Regions from separate parts of the Sinorhizobium sp. RAC02 genome, predicted to be linked through region 1. Evidence: riboswitches for the same ligand, from Rfam matches in the RefSeq annotation. Region 1 holds a riboswitch; each other region holds the start of a gene.
What was found. A riboswitch is a leader RNA that binds a small molecule or an ion and turns the genes downstream of it on or off. The one in region 1 is predicted to bind thiamine pyrophosphate.

Region 1 (5,042 bases):
CCAGCCGGCCGAAATCCGCCGCCAGCCCCGCCGCAAGGGTCGCGGCGAGCGGCGCGGCGGTGAACAGCGTGAAGACGAGGATGACGACCCCATCGGCAAGGCGCCGCCGGCGCCCGTCGAAACGGCGGATGGCGCGGCCGGCCGTCGCACCTTCCTCCGGGGGACGCGCGAACAGCGACAGGAGCCAGAGCAGCGCCGCCGTCACGGCGATCTGCAGGAAGGCCAGAAGCACGGCGCGCTGCGGATCGAAATCGAAGCGCAGCGCCTGGTAGATCGCCACCTCGATCGTCGTCGCCGCCGGCCCGCCGCCGAGCGTCAGCACGATGGTGAAACTCGTTGCGCAAAGCATGAAGACGAGCCCGGCAATGCCCGGCAAGACGCGCCGGATCACCGGCCATTCGATCAGCCGGAAGACAGCACCGCCGCCCATGCCGAGATTGGCCGACGACAGCCAGTATTCCGGCGGAATGCGGTCGAGCGCCGCCAGCAGGAAGCGGGCGGCGAGCGGCAGGTTGAAGAAGACATGGGCAATCAGGATGCCGGCGAGCCCGTAGACGCTGACCGGGTTCTGCAAACCACCGAGCCGCAGCAGATCATTGACCACACCCTGCCGCCCCCAGACCTCGATAATGCCAAGCGCAGCCACCAGCGCCGGCAGCCCGAGCGGCACGACGGAGAGGCGGATGATCCACACCCGCTCCCGAAAATCCCGCTGTCGCGCCAGCGCGCGGGCGACGGGAATGGCAAGCAGGAGGGAAAGCCCGGTCGAAAGTGTCGCCTGCATCAGGGTAAACTGCGCCACGCGCCAGATATAGGCGTCGAACAGCGGCGTATCGCCGCCGCCGGCATGCGCCAGCAGCATCACCGTCGCCACGCCGACGAAAGCAAGCACGCCGCCGAGGGCAAGGCCCCCGGCGACGCGCAATGTCTTTCGTTCAGCGCGTGCGAAGATCACGTTACTTGGCGCTCATCGCGGCCAGCCATTCGTCGATCCAGGCCTTGCGGTTCGCCGCCACCTCGTCCGATGCCATCAGGAAGGTCTTTTCCGGTTTGACCAGTGCGTCGAAGGCGGCCGGCAGCGGATCCTTCGTCTTGGCGGCCGGCATCATCCAGTTGGTTTCCGGGATGATCGACTGGAAGTCAGGTCCGGTCATGAAGGTCAGGAACTGCTTTGCCAGGTCCTTGTCGTCGGAGGTGCGCGTCAGGCCGGCCACCTCGATCTGCACATAATGCCCTTCGGAGAAGGCGGCCGCCTTGTAGCGCTCCGACTTTTCCGCGATCACATGGTAGGCCGGCGAGGTCGTGTAGGACAGCACCATCGGCGCCTCGCCCTTGGTGAACAGGCCGTACGCTTCCGACCAGCCGGGCGTCACCGTCAAGACGCGGTTCTTGAGCGTGCCCCAGGCCTCGCCCGCCTTGTCGCCATAGACCGACTTCACCCAGAGCAGCAGGCCGAGCCCCGGCGTCGAGGTGCGCGGGTCCTCGATGACGATCTTCTGCGACGGATCGCCCTCGACCAGTTCCTTCAGGCTCGTCGGCGGATTTTTCACCGTTTCGGTGTCGTAGATCACGGCGAAATGGCCGTAGTCATAGGGCAGGAACGTATCGTCGGAAAAACCGCCCGGCACCGTCAGCCCCTCGGGCGTCAGGCCGTGCGCCTCGAAAAGCCCGGTCGCCTTCGCCTCGGTAATAAGGTTGGTGTCGAGGCCGAGCACCACGTCGGCCTTCGTGCCCTCGCCTTCCAGCTTCAGGCGCGTCAACAGCTCGACGCCGTCGGCCACGCCGACCCATTCGACCGTGCAGCCGCAGGTCTTTTCGAAGGCTTCCTTGACCTTCGGGCCGGGGCCCCATTCGGAAACGAAGCTTTCATAGGTGTAGATCGTTAGCGTCTTGTCCTGCGCGAAGGCGGGAAAAGCGATGGAAACGGCAAGTGCCGCAATCGAGGACAATACAATCTTGCGCATCCGCGCCTCCTAGTCTGTTCACAAACGGGAATAGGGCGCTGGAATGTGCCGTCTAATCCCTCCGCCGGTACGAGCCGGATCAGGTTCTTCGGGTTGGCGAAACCGCCTCTCAGCCCATGGATCGAAACCCACAAGCACCCCGTTAGAGCAGGAAAAGGCATAATCCCGCTTGTGACAGTGCGCAAGGGGTTGTGCGGGCAAGCACCCTCCGGTCGATGCAAAACGGCACGGCCCCGGCCTGTTCCATGCGGAACAGCGCGGGGCGGGGCGATGTGGGAAAGTCCAATTACCGGATGAGAGAGGCTCATCCCCCGGAACTCAGGAGAGACCCATGCGCAAGTTCATCGTTTCCGCCACCGTTGCCCTCGTTGCAGCCGTTTCCTTCGCCGCCCCCTCGCAGGCCGGCTACTACAGCTACGGCCACAAGCCGCACTGCTTCATCAAGAAAGTGAAGTCCTACGATTACTACGGCAACGTCATCATCAAGAAGATCAAGGTCTGCAAATAAACCACCCGCCCCCTGACCTCCCCAAAAGCCCGGATGTCCCTGCATCCGGGTTTTTGCTTTCTGGGTGTTATCGGCCAGAGCCAGCAGTACGAAAGGAAGCCGTCATCTTCAAAAAAAAGTCCCCACATTTTCCCCACCCCGCAAATCCATGCCTACAATCCTCTCATCCCGCCGAAGGATACGCTGCCAGGCGTGGCAGTCAGGCGGGATCGGCGCTTTCGGTGCGGGAAGGACGTGAACCTTCACCGGAAGGGCCTGCGGAAAATGGTCTCCCTCCGGCGATCCGGGGGAAACGACGGGGGCGCCGGGCCGGGCCTGCCGTTTCTCCTGATAAATTCGACGGGCGTGCCTGTGGGGCACACAAAGGGATCGGGTTTGGCGCCGGGTGACGTCCGCGGGGTTTACCCCGGTTCGTCCGGCGCGATGGAAGACGGTGCCGACCGGCAGCCATGGCTGCGGCGCCGTAAGTCTGAGGGCGTGCATGGCGCTTTCCCTGCGGAAAGGCACGCCACCGTTCCCATAGACCCATCCTCCCAGAGAGACCGAGTCGCAGGCAAAAACCGCTGAACGGGGCGCTGCAAGGTGCCACATAAACTCACTCATACGAGGCAGCTTCCAGCGCCCCGTCCGATGCTTCCTCACAAAACCACGGGCGGAAACGCCGCGTGGATATGCCTGCTGGCTCGGAAGAGCCGGGCAAAACGCCAAAATCTTTCCCTTTCCCGGAAACATGCGCTAAGGGCATCAGCCATGACCTTGCCGGCACCGACAGACCAGACCTTCGTCGTCCTCCTCGGAGGCGCGCTCCAGCCGACGCCGCGGCTTGCGGCGGACGTTGCGGGTGCGCGTGTCGTGGCGGCCGATGGCGGCATGCGGCATGCGAAAACCCTTGGCGTCACGCCGGAAATCTGGGTCGGCGATTTCGATTCCACGCCGCCGGACTTGCTGGCCGCCTGGCCGGACATCGAGCGCCAGCCCTATCCCGTCGCCAAGAACGAGACCGACGGCGCCATCGCCGTCTCCGCCGCCACCGAGCGCGGCGCAAAAAACATCGTGCTGGCCGGCGCACTCGGCGGCGAACGCAGCGACCATGCCCTGATGCACCTCCTCCACGCCGTATCGCTGGAAGAGCAGGGCTTTTCGATAAAACTCACCTCCGGCGAGGAAGAGGCCTGGCCGCTCCTGCCAGGCAGCCGCGAAATCGACCTGCCGAAGGGCAGCCTGTTTTCCGTTCTCGGCCTCTCGCCGCTTGCAGGCCTCGATATCGGCAACGTGCGCTATCCGCTGACGAATTTCTCGCTGCCCTTCGGGGCATCCCGCACCATCTCCAATGTCGCGGAAGGCGCAATCCGTCTTTCGCTCGCCTCCGGCCGCGCGATCCTGATCGCCCGGCCCTATGACCTTTCAGGAGCCTGACCCTTGGCACCGCCCATCCTCAAACTCGACGACATCTTCCTGAGCTTCGGCGGCACGCCGCTGCTGGCCGGCGCGAGCCTGCAGGTGGAGCCCGGTGACCGCATCTGCCTTGTCGGCCGCAACGGCTCGGGCAAGTCGACGCTGATGAAGATCGCCGCCGGCCTTGCCGAGGCGCAATCCGGCGAGGTGTTCCGCCACCCGTCCGCCACCATCCGCTACCTGCATCAGGCGCCGGATTTCGACGGCTACGACACGGTGGCCGCCTATGCGGAATCAGGCCTTGGCCCGAGCGACGATCCCTACCGCGTCACCTACCTGCTCGAACATCTCGGCCTCAACGGCACCGAGGACCCGAAGTCGCTGTCGGGCGGCGAGGCGCGCCGGGCGGCGCTCGCCCGCGTCATGGCGCCGGAGCCGGATATTCTTCTGCTCGACGAGCCGACCAACCATCTGGATCTCCCAACCATCGAATGGCTGGAAGGCGAGCTGCAATCGACGCGCTCGGCCCTCGTCGTCATCTCGCACGACCGTCGTTTCCTCGAAAAGGTCTCGAACGCCACCGTCTGGCTTGATCGCGGCCAGTCGCGCCGGCTCAACCGCGGCTTCGGTCACTTCGAAGCCTGGCGCGACGAGGTGCTGGAGGCCGAAGAGCTGGAACAGCACAAGCTCGGCAAGGCGATCGAACGCGAGGAACACTGGCTACGCTACGGCGTGACGGCGCGACGCAAGCGCAACATGCGCCGCCTCGGCGCACTGCATGATCTGCGCTCGCGCTACCGCGGCCACAAGGGCCCGCAGGGCAGCGTGCAGGCCAGCGCCTCCGACGCGCAAGAGTCCGGCAAGCTGGTCATCGAGGCGGACAAGATTACCAAGGCCTATGGGGAGCGCACCATCGTCGCGCCCTTCTCGATCCGCGTGCACCGTGGCGACTGCATCGGCCTCGTCGGCCCGAACGGTGCCGGCAAGACCACCCTGCTCAAGATGCTGACCGGGCAGCTCGAGCCGGACAGCGGCACGGTGAAGCTCGGCACCAACCTGGAGATCGCGACCCTCGACCAGCGCCGCGAGGACCTGAACCTCGACGACACGCTCGCCCATTACCTGACCGACGGCCGCGGCGAGACGCTCATCGTCAACGGCGAGCAGCGCCACGT
Region 2 (5,042 bases), 360 kb from region 1:
CGCCCTGTCCCGCATGTTGTTCGGCACGCCATGAACGTTCTCTTCGTCGGCCCAAGCCTTCCCGATGCCGCCGCGTTCTGCGGCGATGCAATCCATGTCCGCCCTCCCGCCGCGCATGGTGACGTGTTGCGCGCGGTGAGAAGTGGCGCAACGGCGATCGGCATCATCGACGGTAATTTCGAGCATGTGGCGCCCGTCTGGCACAAGGAAGTCCTCCATGCACTCGATCAGGGCGTAGCGGTTTTCGGCGCGGCCAGCATGGGGGCCTTGCGTGCGGCCGAATGTGATGCCTTCGGCATGATCGGTGTCGGGCGCATCTACGAGGACTACGCCGCCGGCCGCCGGGTGGATGATGCGGATGTCGCGCTTCTGCACGGCCCTGCCGAGCTCGGTTATCCCGCACTTTCCCTTCCGCTCGTCAATGTCGATGCCACGCTGGACCGGCTGGAGGGGCTTGATAAGTCTACCATATCAACCCTTCGTGATATTGCCGCGGCGCTTTTCTACAAGGACAGAACCTGGCCTGCGATCATCAAATCCGCTGGAATGGCGGAAGATCGCATCGAGGTCCTACAACTTCTCCACGCAGCAACCGTGAACCAGAAGCGCGCGGACGCGCTCGCCCTTGTTCGTACAATGGTGGATTTCCCCTCGCAAACGCCTGCAAAACGCGGGGACTGGTCGTTCAGGGCAACGACACTTTGGCGATCCGTCGCCGATCAACCGGAAACGCAATAGAACGTGCAATTTCCCATTCCGCGTGTGTCACGCCTGAGTCACGCGCAGAGCCCGAGAGTCACGCCTATACTCGCTGCCAGGGGTACAGAGTGAGCGTTGCTCCGGGGGCAAGGACATGAACATCGATACCATTGAAGTGGAAGACCGCGGTACGGAACTGCTGGCGCTAGCGCGACTCGTCGCGTTTGCGCTGGAATCGGCCAAATCGCTGGATGCCGAAGTCGTTGAATTCTGCCTGGACAAGGCGCTGAGGGCGGTGCTGGACCAGATCGACGAACCATCCCGCATGATGCTGACATCCAGTGACATCATGCTGATGAATCGTTCGGCACTCTGCTGAACAAAAGAGATCGGCCGGTCCGCCGGCCGAAGCCAAGCCGCCGCCCTCCTCCGCGGCGCTGATCGTGCGTGCGGCCCGAACCTGCGGGCCGCCGCCGATCTTCGAGATTCATAGCCCGACACGCCGTCCATCCAGCCCGCGCGCTGGAAATGGCGATCCGGTCTTTTCCCGGCAGCCAGGAACCGTTACGCAGGAGCCGCAAGACGGCCATTCCGGCGTCTGGAACGGAGAACGGCATGTTCGGTCCCACGGCCATCATCCTCGACAGGGCGCTCCACACCCTGACACATCGGGCGAGAGCGGTGATCAAGACACGTCGGTCTGCATAGGCCGTGAACGCGCTTGCAGCCTATGGCAGCCTCTTCCTTGCCGCATTCGTCGCCGCGACAATCCTGCCTGCCCAGTCCGAGGCCGTGCTCGCCGGATTGCTGGCCACCGGCCGCCATTCGCCGGAAATCCTGGTCCTCATCGCCGGCATCGGCAATGTGCTCGGCTCGGTCATCAACTGGCTGCTCGGCCGCAGCGTCGAGCGCTTCCGCGATGCCCGCTGGTTCCCCGTCAGCGCGAAAAACCTCGACCGCGCCGGGCAATGGTATCGCAGATATGGCTGGTGGAGCCTGCTTCTGAGCTGGTTGCCGTTCATTGGCGATCCCTTGACTGTAGCGGCTGGCATCATGCGCGAACCGTTTCCGCGCTTCCTGCTCGTCGTTTCCATCGCCAAATTCGGCCGCTACATCGTGCTCGCCGCGCTCGTCCTGCACTGGTTCTGAATTTTTTTCACCGGCGATGGAATGAGAGCCACGCAGCGCTCGTATATTGGGACATGAACGGAAAGACACCCGGCTTCAATGTGATCGGACAGCTTGCGGCGCTTCGGCGCTATGCGCTCTCGCTCGTCCGCAATCCGGACGAAGCGGAAGACCTTGTGCATGACGCGCTGGTGAAGGCCTATGAGCGCCAGTCCACCTTCCGCACCGGCGCGAATGTGCGCAACTGGCTGATGTCGATCCTGCACAATGCCCATATCGACCGTCTGCGCCAGCGACATTCGCAAAAGCGCCGCCATGATGCCGCGGCCGAAGTGGCGGAAACATCCGTGCCGGCAAACCAGGATCATTCGGTGCGCCTGACGCAGTTGCGCAACGCCTTCTTCGCCCTGCCGGAGGAGCAGCGCGAAGCCCTGCACCTCGTCGCCATCGAAGAGCTTTCCTACCAGGAAGCCGCCGACACGCTCGGCATTCCGGTCGGCACGCTGATGTCGCGGGTCGCCCGCGCCCGCAAACGGCTGCGGGCCTTTGAACAGAACGGCGCTACCGCGCCTGTCACGCATCTCAAGATCGTCGGAGGCACTGACGATGACAAGCAATGATCCCATCATCGAATCCGATCTCAACGCCTATGTCGACGACCAGCTCGCCGTCGGCCGGCGCATCGAGGTAGAGGCCTATCTTTCGGAACGGCCGGAGGTCGCCGCCCAGATCATGAAGGATCTTCGCGTGCGCGACGAGTTGCGCCTGGCGCTTGCCGACCACCGCACGGTGACCCGGCAGGCAACGCGTGAAGCCGCGCGTCTGCTGGAACGCGCGCTGTCGCGCCGTCGCATCTTCTCGGTCTTCCGCCGCGCCGCCACCATCGCGCTTTTTGTTGCCGCCGGCTGGACCGCGCATGCGACGCTCGGGCCGTTCGGCGCAACGGAGGTCATTGCCTCGACGCCACCCCCGGCCTTTGTCGAAGAGGCCGTCAGAGCGCACAAGACGACGCTGCTGCGCGACTCCATGGCTTCGCAGCCCGAAATCGAAATCTTCGATCCGGCCGAAATCCGCTCGGCGACGGCCATCGTGCTGCCAAACCTGCCGAAGGGCTGGACCGTGGTCGACACGCAGGTCTTCCCCTCCGCCTACGGCCCGAGCGTCGAGCTGGTGCTGGAGCCGCGCAAGGACGAACGCCTGTCGCTTTTTGCCGTGCGCCCCGGCTCGTTTGCCGTGCAGCACGTCCTGCTCTTCCACGCTGACAATGCCCGGGCGGCCTACTGGCAGATCGGCGAGGTCGCCTATGCGCTGGTATCGGAAAGCCTAAAGGCCGACGACCTGGCGGAAACCGCGCGGGATCTCTCGCGCACGCTTTACTGATCAACCGTTCCACCGAAGGAGACCCATGATGGAACCCGTACAACAGCGATTTGGCTACGGCGCGAAGGCGCAGTCGGCCGCCCTCTTCGACGAGGGTCTGCGCCAGCATATGCTGCGCGTCTACAACTACATGGGCGCAGGCCTAGTCATCACCGGCCTCGTCGCCTTCATCGTCGGCTCGACGCCGGCCCTCTACGTGCCGATCTTCTCGTCCCCGCTGAAGTGGGTCGTGATGCTGGCGCCGCTCGCCTTCGTCTTCTTCTTCTCGTTCAAGATCCAGACGATGTCGGCCAGCACGGCACAGATGATGTTCTGGGCCTTCTGCGCCGTGATGGGCCTGTCGCTCGCCTCGGTGTTCCTCGTCTTCACTGGCACGAGCATCGCGCGCACCTTCTTCATCGCGGCCTCGATGTTCGGCACGACGAGCCTTTACGGCTACGTGACGAAGCGTGACCTGTCGAAGTTCGGCTCGTTCCTGATCATGGGCCTGATCGGCGTCGTCATCGCCTCGATCGTCAACATCTTCCTCGGTTCGAGCGCGCTGCAGTTCGCGATTTCCGTGATCGGCATCGTCGTGTTCGTCGGCCTCACCGCTTGGGACACGCAGAACATCAAGGAACAGTATGCCGAAAACATCGACCAGGAATCGCAACAGAAGATGGCCGTGTTCGGTGCGCTTTCGCTCTACCTGAACTTCGTCAACATCTTCCAGCTGCTGCTGAATTTCACCGGCGAGCGCGAATAGTTTTCGCACTGATTTCAAAGGAAACGGCGGGGCAAAACCCCGCCGTTTCTGTTTGTGCGCACCGCAACAAAACGTGAGTAAAAACTTACATATTTTACCGTGTTGACAAATCGCCCCGTAGCGTCTTTGCTTAAGGCATTCACCAGGGGGGTCCCGACAAGGGGCTGAGATTCTGCTAGCTTTCGCAGCGCAGTGACCCGTTGAACCTGATCCAGTTCATACTGGCGTAGGGACGGTGCAAGCGCTGTTTTGACAGGTGGTCCGACGTCCGGATTCCGTGTCGGCGTCTTTCCATCATTCCGGCTTTAGGACTGGGTCTCCAAACGAAAACTTGGAGCCTCACGATGAATATTGCCGCCCAGAAGCTTACCCCCACCGTCACCACCGGCGCCCTGCCCGCCTCGCGCAAGATCCACATCGCCGGCGAGCAGCATCCGCATATCCGCGTGCCGATGCGCGAGATTTCCCTGCACCCGACCTCCGGCGAGCCGCCGGTCGTGGTCTACGACGCCTCCGGCCCCTACACCGACCTCAGCCATGTCGTTGCCATCGAGGCCGGCCTGCCACGCTTGCGCGAAACCTGGGTTTCAGCCCGCGGCGACACTGTGGGCTATGAGGGCCGCCACATCCGCCCGGAGGACAACGGCTTTGCCACCGGCGAGCGACTGACGCCGGAATTCCCCGTTCGCAACCATCCGCGCCGGGCAACGGACGGCAAGGCGGTGACCCAGCTTGCCTATGCCCGCGCCGGCATCGTTACTCCGGAAATGGAATTCATCGCGATCCGCGAAAACCTCGGCCGCAAGGCGGTGAAGGAGGCGCTTGCCCGTGACGGCGAGAGTTTTGGCGCACACATTCCGGATTTCGTCACGCCGGAATTCGTCCGCCAGGAAGTCGCAAGCGGCCGTGCCGTCATCCCCGCCAACATCAACCATCTGGAAGCCGAGCCGATGATCATCGGCCGTAATTTTCTGGTGAAGATCAACGCCAACATCGGCAATTCCGCCGTCACTTCTTCCATGGCGGAGGAGGTCGAGAAGATGGTCTGGGCGATCCGCTGGGGCGCGGATACCGTCATGGATCTCTCCAC
Region 3 (5,042 bases), 550 kb from region 1:
CTCTTCTGCACGGGACCTGCCATGACCACCGAATTCCTCATCACCTCGCTCGTCGTCATCCTGCTACCGGGCACCGGCGTCATCTACACGCTGGCGCTCGGCATCAGCGGCGGATTTCGCGCCGGGTTGCTCGCCGCCTTCGGCTGCACGCTCGGCATCATTCCGCATATCCTCGCCAGCGTCGTCGGCCTTGCCGCGGTTCTGCATGCCAGCGCGCTTGCCTTCGAGGTGCTGCGCTATATCGGCGTCGCCTATCTGCTGTTCATCGCGTGGAGCTTGCTGAAGGATAGCAATGCGCTGGATATCAGAGATGAAAAGGCACCCGCCGAACGCGCGCTTCGCATCGTGCGAAAGGGCATTCTCACCAACATCTTCAACCCGAAGCTTTCGCTGTTCTTCCTGGCGTTCCTGCCGCAATTCGTGCCGGCGGACGCGGCGGACGCCACGGCGCAGATGCTCTTTCTCGGCGGCGTCTTCATGCTGCTCACTTTCCTGGTCTTCGCCCTCTACGGCGCGCTTGCCGCAGGGTTTCGACACCAGGTCCTTAGCCGGCCAAGGATCATGGTCTGGACGCAGCGCAGCTTTGCCGCCGCCCTTGGCCTCATGGGCCTGCGGCTCGCACTGGCAGACCGCTGACGATCAGGTCCAGAGCGCGTGGAAGTGATGAAGCGGTCCGTGGCCGGAGCCAACAGCAAGGGCATCCGAGGTGCGCACCGCGCCGGCGATGAAGCTCTTCGCTGCGGCAACGGCATCCGCAAGCGGCTTGCCCTTGCCAAGTTCCGCCGCGATCGCGCTCGACAGCGAGCAACCGGTGCCGTGGGTGTTGCGCGTCAGTACGCGCACACCCTCGAACCAGCGTTGCCCGTCGGTCGTCGCAAGCACATCGGGGCTTTGCCCACCCGGCAGGTGGCCACCCTTCAAAAGCACGGCCTTCGGGCCGAGCGCCAGCAAGCGCATAGCCTGATCTTCCATTCCCGCGCGGTCGATCGCCTCCGGTTCACCGAGCAACGCGGCCGCTTCCGGCAGGTTGGGCGTCAGCACGGTCGCAAGCGGCAGCAGGCGCCGCGTCAGCGCCTCGACGGCCTGGCTCTCCAGCAGGGATGCCCCGCCCTTCGCAACCATCACCGGATCCACCACGATCGGCAGCCCGCGACGCGACGAAAGTGCCCTGGCGACAGCCTCGGCGATTTCCGCCGAGGCGATCATGCCGATCTTCACCGCATGCACGCGAATGTCGCCAAAAATATCCGCAATCTGCGCCGCAACGAAGGTAGGGGGCACGAGATGCACGCCGGAGACGCCCTGCGTGTTCTGTGCCGTCAACGCGGTCAGAACGGCCATGCCATAGGTGCCGCGGGCGGCGAAGGTCTTGAGGTCGGCCTGGATGCCGGCGCCGCCTGACGGGTCGGATCCCGCAATCGAGAGAATGTTTGCAATCGCCTCAGTCAACGCGCCTCCTCGCGACGAAGGCAGCAGACGGGCAGCACCCAGTCGACTCCCTCCGCCGGCATGATCCGGTTCAGGTTCAAAGGGTGCTTCTCAGCCCGCCTTCCGGCGGACGCCCCTGTCAGGGACGGGTTTTCGCAAATGCCGCCGCACCTGTCACGCCGAAAGTGACAGATGCGCTATTCGATCACACATTGGCCAATCACGCCTTGGTGACGTGATATTCCTTGATGGCCACCATCTTGATCGCCGGATAGCGCTCTGCCTCGTAGCGCAGCGAGAAGGCATCCTGCGCCAGGAACACCGGATCGCCATCGAGGTCGCGGGCGATATCGCCGCGGCGCTGGGTGACGAATTTGTCGAGTTCGGCCGGACTGTCGGACGAAATCCAGCGGCAGACGGAGAAGCGCGACATTTCGAAGGAGACTGGCAGGCCGTATTCCCCCTGAAGCCGCTCCTTCAAGACGTCGAGCTGCAGTGCACCGACGACGCCGACAATGGCGGGCGAGCCGTCTTCCGGCGAGAAGAGCTGCACAACGCCCTCTTCCGCCATCTGCTGGAGCGCTTCCTTCAGCTTCTTCGCCTTCATCGCGTCTTCCAGCCGCACGCGACGGAGAATTTCCGGCGCGAAGTTCGGCACGCCTTCGAAGACCAGCGCCTCGCCTTCGGTCAGCGTATCGCCGATGCGCAAGGTGCCGTGGTTCGGAATACCCACCACGTCGCCGGCATAGGCCGTGTCGGCCAGCTGGCGCTGCGAAGCGAAGAAGAACTGCGGCGCCGACAGGCCGATCTGCTTGCCCGTGCGGGCAAGGCGCACCTTCATGCCGCGTTCCAGCATGCCGGAGCAGACGCGGGCAAAGGCGATGCGGTCGCGGTGGTTCGGGTCCATGTTCGCCTGGATCTTGAAGACGAAGGCGGTCATCTTGTTTTCGGCCGCATGCACCTTGCGCACGTCGGCAACCTGGTCACGCGGCGGCGGGGCGATGGCGCCGAGCGCGTTGATCAGATCGCGCACGCCGAAATTGCGCAGCGCCGAGCCAAAGAAGACAGGCGTCATGTGGCCCTCGAGGAAGGCCTCGCGATCGAACGGCCGGCAAACCCCTTGGGCAAGCTCGAGTTCCTCGATGAAGGTCTCGCGCTCGTTTTCCGGCAGGTTCTTGGCGACGATCGCGGGGTCGTCGATCTTCGTCGGCTGCACCTGCTTGTCAGAGCCGCGGAACGTGCCTTCGGCGAGATGGAAGGAGCCGCAGAAGGTCTTCGAGCGGCCGACGGGCCACGTGATCGGCGCGGTATCGAGCGCCAGCTTCTCCTCGACCTCGTCGAGGATCTCGAAGGGATCGCGGCTCTCGCGGTCCATCTTGTTGACGAACGTAATGATCGGGATGTCGCGCAGGCGGCAGACCTCGAACAGTTTTAGCGTGCGCGGCTCGATACCTTTTGCCGCGTCGATGACCATGACGGCTGCATCCACCGCCGTCAGCGTGCGGTAGGTGTCGTCGGCGAAGTCTTCGTGGCCGGGCGTATCGAGAATGTTGAAGACGTTGCCGTCATATTCGAAGGTCATCACCGAGGTCACGACCGAGATGCCGCGCTCGCGCTCGATCTTCATCCAGTCCGAACGGGTCTGGATGCGGTCCTTCTTCGCCTTCACTTCGCCGGCGAGCTGGATGGCGCCGCCGAACAGAAGCAGCTTTTCGGTGAGAGTGGTTTTACCAGCATCCGGGTGCGCGATGATCGCGAAGGTGCGGCGGCGGGAGACCGCCTCGGCAAGGGTTTCGGCCATTTTCTGCAATATCCTGTGAGTTGCCGCGGTCTTTACAGTCTCCGCCGGGAAGATGCAATTGACGGTGCAAGCGACGGCACGGCTTATGGGCGCCATGAACGCGCACGCCCCTTCGAAGCCCACCCTTTCCCTCGTCCGCCTGCCGCATGGCGCGGAAATCGAGCTCCCCGCCTACGAGACCGCAGGTGCTGCCGGCATGGACCTGCGCGCCGCTGTCGAGACCGACGCGCCGCTGACGTTGGCGCCTGGAAAGCGCGCGCTCGTGCCAACCGGCTTCGTGTTCGAAATCCCGCTCGGCTACGAGGGCCAGATCCGCCCCCGCTCCGGCCTCGCCTTCAAGAACGGCATCACCTGCCTTAACACACCCGGCACCGTCGACAGCGACTATCGCGGCGAAGTGAAGGTGCTGCTGGCCAATCTTGGCGAGGAGCCGTTCGTCATCGAACGCGGCATGCGCATTGCCCAGATGGTGATCGCCCCTGTCACGCAGGTTGTTGTCCGCGAGGCGGCGGAAACGAGCGAAACCACCCGCGGCGCTGGCGGCTTCGGCTCGACCGGCGTTCGCTGAGACCATGCCTGTCGACCGGCCGGGCCTTACCTTCCGCACGGACTATTTGGATGATGCGGCCGCCTGGCAGGCGGTCGCCGATCTGCTCGACGACACTTTTGGTATCGACGTGACGGCGCTCGACCGGTTCGGAGGACCGGATCCGACCTGCACGGCCTTTGCCTGGTTCGACGATGCCGGTGCCTGCGTCGCCAATCTCAGCGCCTTCGCCCTGCCCCTCGTCGTCGACGGCGTTTTCCTGCACGCCGCCGGACTGCAATCCGGCGCGGTGCGGCCGAGCCATCGCGGCCGCGGTCTCTACCGCGACGTCATGCAGGCGGCGCTCGATCATTGCGACGCCAAGGGTTTTGAGGCCGTCGCGCTCTTGACGGAATCGCCGGGGCTTTACGAACGCCACGGTTTTCGAACGCTGCCGCAGCACCGCTTTTCCGGCCCGCCGCCGGAGGATGGACACGCTTGCCCCGTCCGGCGGCTCCATATCCAAAGTGACGACGACGTCACGCTGCTTTGCCGCCTGTTGGACGGGCGCAAGCCGGTTTCCGACCGTTTTTCACCGATGCGCCAGCGTGAAATGTTCCTTTTCAACGCCCTGCTGATGCCGGATGTGAAGCTCGACTTGCTCGAGGAGGGCGATGTGGTGGTTGCCTGGCGACTAGACGAGCATGGTCGCTTTGAGCTGTTGGACATCGTCGGCGCGTCCATTCCAAGCCTTGCGGACATTCTCGCAAGCCTGGGGATTTCCCCCTCGCGCGTGATCGTCCGCTTCGCACCCGACCGGTTGGCGTGGGACGGTGCGGCCGTGCAGGATGAGGGCGACATGGTGCTCATGCTGCGTGGTGCAGAAAACCTGCGGCCGGAAAAACCCTTCGCTCTGCCGCCGATGGCGGAATTTTAGAGGCTTTCCGCGCGTCTTCGAATCGCGGAAACGCTCCATCTCTTTGGTACGTGCAAAGCCGCTGCCCGCTTTTGCTGGAATGGCTCGAATCAGCGCCGGGCTTCCGTTGCCATGCGCAGGGCAAGGCCGGCCAGCACCGTGCCCATCAACCAGCGCTGTATCAGCAGCCAGCGCGGGCGAGCGGCGAGCAGCCGGGCGATAGAGCCGGCCGATACGGCGATCAGCGGATTGACGCTGACACTGATCACGACCTGAATGCCGCCGAGCACGAGCGATTGCAGGAAGACGCTGCCTTTCGACGGATCGATGAACTGCGGCAGCAGCGAGAGATAGAGCACCGCGATCTTCGG

Region 2: it holds a riboswitch for thiamine pyrophosphate, as region 1 does, so the genes downstream of both, thiC (phosphomethylpyrimidine synthase ThiC) here and thiB (thiamine ABC transporter substrate binding subunit) in region 1, are expected to answer to the same signal.
Region 3: it holds a riboswitch for thiamine pyrophosphate, as region 1 does, so the genes downstream of both, thiD (bifunctional hydroxymethylpyrimidine kinase/phosphomethylpyrimidine kinase) here and thiB (thiamine ABC transporter substrate binding subunit) in region 1, are expected to answer to the same signal.

The regions. Positions count from the first base shown of each region.
Region 1 is NZ_CP016450.1:3,466,402-3,471,443, reverse strand. Features, by position in the region: gene thiP (thiamine/thiamine pyrophosphate ABC transporter permease) at 1-952, opposite strand, end outside; gene thiB (thiamine ABC transporter substrate binding subunit) at 957-1,964, opposite strand; TPP riboswitch at 2,004-2,116, opposite strand; gene BSY16_RS32465 (hypothetical protein) at 2,296-2,472, shown strand; gene BSY16_RS16635 (thiamine diphosphokinase) at 3,223-3,888, shown strand; gene BSY16_RS16630 (ABC-F family ATP-binding cassette domain-containing protein) at 3,892-5,042, shown strand, end outside.
Region 2 is NZ_CP016450.1:3,822,307-3,827,348, reverse strand. Features, by position in the region: gene BSY16_RS18345 (YcaO-like family protein) at 1-34, shown strand, start outside; gene BSY16_RS18340 (TfuA-like protein) at 31-738, shown strand; gene BSY16_RS18335 (hypothetical protein) at 854-1,078, shown strand; gene BSY16_RS18330 (YqaA family protein) at 1,411-1,848, shown strand; gene BSY16_RS18325 (sigma-70 family RNA polymerase sigma factor) at 1,902-2,447, shown strand; gene BSY16_RS18320 (anti-sigma factor family protein) at 2,434-3,207, shown strand; gene BSY16_RS18315 (Bax inhibitor-1/YccA family protein) at 3,236-3,952, shown strand; TPP riboswitch at 4,087-4,203, shown strand; gene thiC (phosphomethylpyrimidine synthase ThiC) at 4,297-5,042, shown strand, end outside.
Region 3 is NZ_CP016450.1:2,917,434-2,922,475, forward strand. Features, by position in the region: gene BSY16_RS14025 (LysE family translocator) at 22-636, shown strand; gene thiD (bifunctional hydroxymethylpyrimidine kinase/phosphomethylpyrimidine kinase) at 640-1,449, opposite strand; TPP riboswitch at 1,480-1,576, opposite strand; gene BSY16_RS14035 (peptide chain release factor 3) at 1,649-3,229, opposite strand; gene dut (dUTP diphosphatase) at 3,324-3,797, shown strand; gene BSY16_RS14045 (GNAT family N-acetyltransferase) at 3,802-4,692, shown strand; gene BSY16_RS14050 (LysE family translocator) at 4,782-5,042, opposite strand, start outside.